One region of the Lysinibacillus sp. NPDC097231 genome, then DNA from elsewhere that is predicted to be linked to it. Evidence: predicted binding sites of a transcription regulator. Region 1 holds the regulator's gene; the other holds the start of a gene.
The links. Region 1 encodes CtsR, which represses protease genes until heat stress. Its sites were predicted from a motif close to ATGGTCAATAAAGGTCAAACA; they were not measured.
Positions count from the first base shown of each region.

Region 2: ACIQXF_RS10275 (ATP-dependent Clp protease ATP-binding subunit) is a predicted target of CtsR. The motif match lies at 2,289-2,309, and genes of this name have one in related genera.

Region 1 is NZ_JBIWDH010000022.1:23,040-27,449, forward strand. It holds gene corA (magnesium/cobalt transporter CorA) at 55-1,014, opposite strand; gene ACIQXF_RS14010 (class I SAM-dependent methyltransferase) at 1,097-1,777, opposite strand; gene ACIQXF_RS14015 (magnetosome magnetite crystal formation protein family) at 1,906-2,211, shown strand; gene ACIQXF_RS14020 (CtsR family transcriptional regulator) at 2,414-2,884, shown strand; gene ACIQXF_RS14025 (UvrB/UvrC motif-containing protein) at 2,898-3,443, shown strand; gene mcsB (protein-arginine kinase McsB) at 3,440-4,410, shown strand, end outside.
Region 2 is NZ_JBIWDH010000014.1:836-5,245, forward strand. It holds gene ACIQXF_RS10275 (ATP-dependent Clp protease ATP-binding subunit) at 98-2,224, opposite strand; gene ACIQXF_RS10280 (Crp/Fnr family transcriptional regulator) at 2,494-3,180, shown strand; gene ACIQXF_RS10285 (metal-sulfur cluster assembly factor) at 3,273-3,581, opposite strand; gene ACIQXF_RS10290 (prolyl oligopeptidase family serine peptidase) at 3,637-4,401, opposite strand.

The DNA.
Region 1 (4,410 bases):
GTAATTGTGGAAGCTAACAAATTCTTTTTGTATTGTGTCAATAAACTATCGCTTTTAAGGTTTAAATAATTTGAACCAGCCTTTAAATTTAAAGACTGCTAGCATAAATAGAACGATCAGAATCATAATAGCGAGCACAATAAAGTAGCTATACTGGCCATGGAGCTCAGGCATATTATCGAAGTTCATCCCATAAACACCCGCGATAAATGTTAGAGGAATAAAGATTGTTGAAACAATTGTTAAGGTCATCATAATCCCATTCATACGGCTGGAACTCATCGCCATATAGCTATCACGCATGTCAGCGGTCAGCTCACGATTGGATTCGATCATTTCAGCCAGCTTAAGTAAATGATCGTAAATATCACCGAAGTAAGCTCTTTCTGATTTGTTTAGTGAAAATCGGTAAGAGTTTAGGATACGATATAATAGATCCCGCATTGGTAAAATGGTGCGTCGTAGGTCTAGCAAATCACTACGGAATTCGAACACAGTTTTCATGGCATGAAGGTTACTCTGATAGGTAAGCTCATCTTCAAGTGCATTCAAATGATCCTCAATCTTATAGACAAGTGGGAAATAGCTATCAACGATTTTATCGATTATTTGATACGTTAAATAAATTGTGCCTCGTTCCCATTTCTTTGGCTGTTTCTCGAACATTTGTTGCACTCTATCTATTTCGGGTGCAACATTTTTATGGAATGTAACAATAAATTTATTAGAAACAAAAATATTAACTTCCTCTGCTGCTAATTCTTCGTTAACCCTTTGAATAACAAAGAAATGGAAATCATCATAAAAATCGAGTTTTGGCCGCTGTAAACGCATTAAGCAGTCTTCTATAGCGAGTGGATGGAAATGAAAAAATGTATCTAACTGTAGTTCTTCCTCAGGTGTTGGGCAATCAAAATCGACCCAAAACCACTCAAATTGATTTTTGTGTATGTCCTCAAGAGGAAATTCCTTTAAAAGTTGTTGGTCTTTCGTAATTCCGATTGTGCGTATCACAGCATTCACCTCAATTCTGTTGATTTTATCCTTAAGGCTGTTTGTCTTTAGAACAACGACATCCGCTGAAAGAAGTTAAATGTTAATCCTCTTTATAGCATATCCAACCACCAAATAAAGTAGTGGCAAAGAATCTAGACGGTTTTGTAAATCCTGCTTGCTGGAGCAGTGTTAAAATATCCTCTTCGCGCATATATGAAAGGGAACGTATAGTGTTCTCCATATCTGCTACCTCCGATGGTGATAGCTTAGTATGCTGCAGCCAATAAGCCCGCCATAAATCAAATTGTAACTCCGTTTCAACAGAGCCAAGTTGCCCGTATTTAGAAACAATAACAAATGGCGCACCAGCCTTTAAATTATTTGCTATTTCTTTTAATGTTGCAAGTTTTTCTTGATCGTCATTGATAAAATGAAGCACTAGAATACAGCTAGCTGCATCAAACTTCGCTGAGGGTAGCTTAGTATCTAGTATAGTACCCTGATATAAAGAGATATTATTAGGTAAAGATTTTAAACGCTCTTTGGCAATTTGTAGCATGGCTTCAGCGGGATCCATACCAACAAATGACCAGTATGGCCTATTCTCGGCAAACTGTAAAATTTCATTGCCACTGCCTGAGCCAACCACTAAAAAATCAGCATTGTCGGGTAATGTAGCTTGGTAAAAGGTTTGTGCTAACCGTAGCATAGCATCGTAGCTAGGTAGCGTGCGTCGAATACCTTTTTCATATTCGCTTGCAAGTGTGTTATTAAATTTCATCACGTATCACATGCCTTTCAAAAAAATTTTTTTTTAAATCTAATTTATGTTGAAACTATTTAGGGTACAGTTCCGTAAATAGTAGTACATAAAACAAAAGCAAAATTAAAAAGGAAAGGTTGATATAAGTGGAAACTAAATGGTCTAAAGTAATCATACACGCAAGTGCATTTTTTGCGCCATGGTTAGTACCGATTATATTTTTCTTAATTAGTTCGGATGAAGAGGTAAAAGCAATTTCCGTCCAAGCGTTGTTGTTCCAAGTTGTGATGTGGGTTTTATTTGGAATTTCAGCTGCTTTAAGCGTTATCTTAATTGGCATACCGTTTTTAATCATTTTCGGGATCATGTTATTTGTTGTACCAATTATCGGTATAGTGAAGGCTTTATCTGATGAGCCTTGGCGTTACCCAATTGTTGGTCGTTGGGTATAAAATTTATAGACGCAAGTATATGCTAGTTGCATATACTTGCGTTTTTTCTATAGCCAAAAAGGGTACATTATCGTTATAAGTAGATCCCGAAATTTTTCAGTGTGCGAAATAATTGCAATTATTTTCAAGCGTTTTGTATAATATACTCAAAGATAGTCAAAGATAGTCAAAGTCAGTGGAGTAAGCGAGGTGTATTCCTAAAGTGCGTAATATATCAGACATCATAGAAGGCTACTTAAAGCAAGTACTTGAATTAGGTGGAGAAGGGCATATTGAAATAAAACGTAGTGAAATTGCAGATAAATTTCAATGCGTACCCTCACAAATAAATTATGTGATTAATACAAGATTTACTGCCGAACGAGGTTACCTTGTTGAAAGCAAACGTGGTGGTGGTGGATACATTCGAATTTTACGTGTCCGTGCGAATTCACAAATTGACCTAATTGAGGATGTTCTCAGGCAAATAGAAGATGGGGCATCGCAAACCATGGCAGAAGATTTAGTTTATCGACTAATTGATGAGCAGGTAATTTCGAAGCGAGAAGCGAAAATAATGTTAGCGGCAATTGATCGCTTAACATTGGATTTGCAGCTCCCTTTACGGGATAACATTCGAGCAAGAATATTACGAGCGATGCTAACAACGATTAAATATGAACAGCAAAAGTAGAGAGGTGATGGAAATGATTTGCGAACATTGCAAGCAGCGTAATGCGACAGTTACCGTAACACAAGTTCAAAATGGTCAAAAGGTCGAGCACCATTATTGTGACGTTTGCGCCTCGCAGTTCCATCCATTTCATGCGGAATTTAAACAAGAGCCGGTATCTATTCAACAATTACTATCCAATTGGTTTGGCTCACCCTCATGGCAACAAAAAGTGGATGAAAAACAACAGGCACAACCACAACCGCAAACGTGTCCACAATGTGGATTTACGTATAAACAGTTTTTAAAAGAAGGTAAATTTGGATGCCCTAGCTGCTATGACACTTTTAGTGAACACTTACCAAAGCTCTTTAATCGTATACAGGCTGGTCCTCAGCATATAGGCAAGATGCCTGGGGCCAGAAGCAATGTTTATGTCATCAAGAAGCAAATTGAAGATATTCGTAAACGTATGAAAGTTGCTGTAGATGAAGAACAATTTGAAGAGGCAGCAAAACTTCGTGATGAAGTAAAGGAACTTGAGAAGCAGTTACAATTTGAAGGTGGTGATGTGTCGTGATGATTGAGTCGTTTTTAGAGCAGGCTACACCAACATGGATGAGCGTAGAGGACGATTATTCGGATATTGTCATTAGTACACGCATTCGCCTTGCTCGAAATTTAGACGGATATCGTTTTCCATTAGTCTTTACAGAAAATGAGGCATTGCAGGTAGAACAGGCTGTTACGCATGCAATAAAGGACAGCATGAAACTTCAAGAAAATTACTCTTATTTTGCTATCAAGGATTTAACATTTTTACAACGTCAAATACTTGTAGAAAAACATTTAATTAGTCCTCAGCTGGCAAAAAAAGAGCAAGTTGGATCCATGCTTTTATCTGATGATGAATCAGTTAGTATTATGGTGAATGAAGAGGATCATTTACGCATTCAATGTATGACAGCGAGTTTTCAACTTTTAAAGGCATATGAACATGCCAACAAAATTGATCGTATCTTAGAAAAAGCTTTGCCCTATGCATTTCGTGATACTTTTGGATATTTAACAAGTTGCCCAACGAATATTGGTACTGGTTTGCGAGCATCTGTCATGATGCACCTACCAGCCCTTACGCTAACAGGTCAGATGAATCAAATCATTAATGCAATGACACGATTAGGAATGACAGTAAGGGGAATATACGGCGAAGGTAGTGAAAATATAGGTAATGTTTACCAAGTGTCGAATCAGATTACACTAGGAAAAACAGAGGATGATATTTTAGCGGACATTCAAAGCGTCGCTGAAAAAATTATTCAAAAAGAACGGGTTGCGAGGGGCAAATTAGTGGAAAAGGCAGAGCTTGCTCTAGAAGATCGCGTATACCGTGCTTTAGGAACCTTAACGCATGCTCGAATTTTAACGAGCGAAGAGGCCGCTACCTGCCTATCCAATGTACGTTTAGGAGTAGATTTACAATTGATACAGGGCATTAAAGCGACAACTTTAAACGAATGTGTAGTTAGTATGCAACCTGGATTTTT
Region 2 (4,410 bases), on a different contig from region 1:
CTTCATTCAATAGAGAAGTCCCTATTCATAATATATAGTGAAGCGTGGGAGATCAACTGCCCGTTTCAACTAACAATGAGTGGGGATACGTTTCACTTTATTTTTCAACGACACATTGACCATCTCGCATTCTAATGTGTAACGTTTCTCCTGGTAATATATCGCCTCGTAGTAATTCTTTAGCAACTGCAGTTTCGATATGACGTTGCACGAAGCGTTTTAATGGTCTCGCACCGAACTGAGCATCAGCCCCATGACTAACAACCCAATCAATGACTTCTTGCTCTATTTCTAAAGTAATTTCCTGCTCTGCAACTCGTTTTACAAGCTGTTCAACATATTTCCAAGCAATTGCTGTGAAATGCTGATCTGATAGTGCATGGAACATAATAATATCATCCATTCGATTTAACAGCTCTGGTTTAAAATGCTGGCGCAGTGCAGTCATTACTAGATCCTCAACTGAAGCATCGCCCTCTTTTGCTTCCATTAAATAGCTGGAGCCAATGTTAGAAGTTAAAATCACAACTGTGTTTGAAAAGTTGACCGTCCGTCCTTGGCTATCAGTAATGCGACCATCATCTAAAATTTGCAGTAAAATATTTGCAACATCTGGGTGAGCCTTTTCTATTTCATCTAGTAATACAACTGAATATGGATTACGGCGAACCGCTTCTGTTAATTGCCCTCCTTCCTCATAGCCAACATAGCCTGGAGGAGCCCCTACAAGACGTGATACGCTATGTTTCTCCATATACTCACTCATATCAATACGAATGAAATGATCCTCAGAATCAAACAGCTGTGCAGCTAATGCCTTTGCGAGTTCTGTTTTACCAACACCTGTTGGTCCTAGGAATAAAAAGCTACCAATTGGTCGATGAGGATCTTTAATACCAGCCCGAGCACGCCATACTGCTTCTGTGACAAGTTGTACAGCATTATCCTGCCCAACAACCCGTTCATGCAGTGTATCTTTTAGTCGCAATAATTTTTCGCGCTCACCTTCTACTAACTTTGTCACCGGTATTCCTGTCCAACGAGAAACAATCGATGCAATTTCATCGGCTGTCACCTCTTCACGTAAAATTCGCGATTCTGTGCCATTCTCTAGGTGTTTCTCCATTTCTTGAATTTCTTTTTCAAGAGTAGGGATTTTCCCATGACGTAGCTCTGCTGCTTTATTTAAATCATATTTACTTTCTGCTTCATCTAAGTCACGACGGTATTTGTCAAGGGTTTCACGTTTTTTCTGAATTCCGTGCAATGCTTCTTTTTCTGCTTCCCATTGTTTACGCATGCCTTCGGAAGATTCTTTTAGCTTTGATAATTCCTGATGCAGTTGCTCTAGACGCTTTTTACTTGCCTCGTCCTTTTCTTTACGCAGTGCCTGTTCCTCAATTTCTAACTGCATGATGCGGCGAGTTACTGCATCTAATTCCTGTGGCATGGAATCAATTTCTGTTCGGATCATCGCACACGCTTCATCGATCAAATCTATTGCTTTATCTGGTAGGAAGCGCTCTGTAATATAGCGATTAGAAAGCTCTGCCGCAGCTACAATGGCACGATCATGAATACGTACAGCGTGATGTAATTCGAAGCGCTCCTTTAAGCCACGTAAAATGGAAACCGTATCTTCTATCGAAGGCTCGCGCACAAGTACTTGTTGGAAACGGCGCTCTAAAGCAGGATCTTTTTCAATGTACATTCGATACTCATCTAGTGTTGTAGCACCGATACAATGAAGCTCGCCTCGTGCAAGCATTGGTTTTAACATATTCCCAGCATCCATTGCACCATCCGTTTTACCTGCACCTACAATTGTATGAATTTCATCAATAAATAAAATGATACGCCCTTCCGATTCCTTCACTTCTTTTAGAACGCCTTTTAATCGCTCTTCAAATTGACCGCGGTAACTAGCACCTGCAATTAAAGCACTCATATCAAGCTCATACAATACACATTCTTTTAATCCTTCAGGTACATCACCTTTTACAATACGTTGAGCTAATCCTTCTACAATTGCTGTTTTACCGACACCTGGTTCACCTATTAAGACAGGGTTATTTTTCGTTTTACGTGTTAAAATACGAATAACATTACGAATTTCTTCATCACGACCGATAACTGGGTCCATTTTGCCGTTTTTAACTTCTTCAATTAAATTTCGTCCAAATTGCTCTAATGGTTTTTTGTTATCTGTTTGTTGAAATTGCATGTTAAGCACTCCTTTTCAATAATGTTTGGCGGAATATATCTTGCCATACTGGTTTCTTTTTAATTGTTTGACCTTTTTTGACTAACTTTATTTTACATCAAACGACAAGCCCTAGCAAAGAATTAGCACTAAAATTTTCTCACCTAAAACTGGAAATTTACGTTATAATAGGTATGTTTCTAAGTTTTAGTATCTAAATATTCACCATCCTTTTGTAATAACAGCCACATATTACAAAAAGAAAGCGATGTGTTGGAAGTATGGTTTTAATGGATAATATGCAAGAGAAATTTCACAATCTTTTTCAAAAGAATGGTGTTTTTATAAAAGTGAATAAGGATAATAAGATTTTTTTAGAGGGTGAACGTGCGAAAGAAATATATTATATAAAATCAGGAGCTATTTCGATAAGTCAGGAAACCGAGAGCGGTAAGGAACTAACAATTCGAATTTGTGGTCCCGATAGTATTATTGGAGAGGGCTCCTTATTTTGTAGCCTTACGTATCATTCCGTGACTGCAAAGGTATTAGAACCTTCTTCTTTGTATGTTCTAAGCCGTAAATCTTTGGAACTTTTATTAGTGGAGCAACCTAATTTAATGGTGGAATATATGAAGTGGCTACAAACAGAAAATTTGAAACATCAAAGTCGTTTGCGTGATTTAGTTTTAAATGGTAAAAAGGGTGCTTTATTTTCAACACTAATCCGTCTTTCGAATACTTATGGTAAGCCTTTAGAAAATGGCACTATTTTTATTGATCTCCCCCTCACAAATACAGAAATTGCAAATTTATGTGCAACTAGTAGAGAGATGATCAATCGCATGCTTAATGACTTAAAGAAGCACAATGTTTTATCTTTCGAAAAAGGTTATATAACAATTCTTGATTTACAATTTTTAAAGGATGAGATTGCCTGTGAGAATTGTCCATTACAAATATGTCGTATTGATTAATTCGTTATACAAGAAATCCCCGCTTACCATTATAAGCGGGGATTTTTTAACTTGCTTTAGATAACTTTTCATAGACAAGATGTAGATTTTTTTTATCGTACGCCCAATGCCATCTTTGCATAGCGTGACATTTTGTCTTTTGACCAAGGTGGATTCCATACTATGTTGACATTTGTACTTTTTACCTCTGGCAGCTCACCCATTGCAGTATTTACTTGATCCACAATAACAGGTCCAAGCGGGCAGCCCATAGAAGTAAGTGTCATTGTAACCGTTGCTACACCTTCTTCATCTAACTCTACATCATATACTAAACCTAAGTTGACAATATCAATACCAAGCTCAGGGTCAATTACATTTTCTAACGCACCTAACATGCTGTCTTTCATATCTTGATCCATCAGTTTATTTCTCCTCCCATCATAGTGTTAACTTAATCATAGCAGATGCATCATATTATGCCAAATGCTGTGCAAGCCATTCTGTTGCCGCTAACATACCATCACGTGGTACAGCATGTCCCGCATTTCTGTTGGCTAAAAATTTTAGGCTTTCTGGATTTGCTACATAGTATTCCCGTAATGTTAAATAAAAATTATACGTTTCATTAAAAGGTACAGTTTTATCTAATTCACCATGCCAGAAAAAAACTGGTCGCCCAGCAAATTTTTCTGGAGTTAGACTGACATCATATTTGGCTAGAAGCTCTTTTGTATGCTGTATTTCTTCTTCAGACATTGCCCAATTGATACCACTTTTAGCGAATTGCTGCAATTGATATTCAGCTAATTTGATAAAACCAGGTGCACCCATACATATTGCTGCAGTTTGTATCCATTCATAATGCTTTAAGCAACCTGATGTCACTATTCCACCCATTGATGTACCAGCAATGCCAATTTTATCACTCGCTAATAATTTTTTATTCTTTAATTCATTATATAATTGTTCTACTTCTTGAATAGAATTTAAAACAATATCCCAAAAATGTAAGTTCATTTGCATCTCTGTTAGGCCTTCACTTCGGTCACCATGTAATTTTGCATCTGGTAATAGGACGCGCACCCCTTTATCAACTAATTGATATGCATAATGTAAGTTATGTTCCTTCGCACTCATAAAGCCGTGTAAGAATATCACTACCGGGGTTTCTTCATTCATATTATCTGTATGTATATGTAATAAAGGAATATTTCCCCAGACTTCTTGATTAACAATCATTTTTTGTCA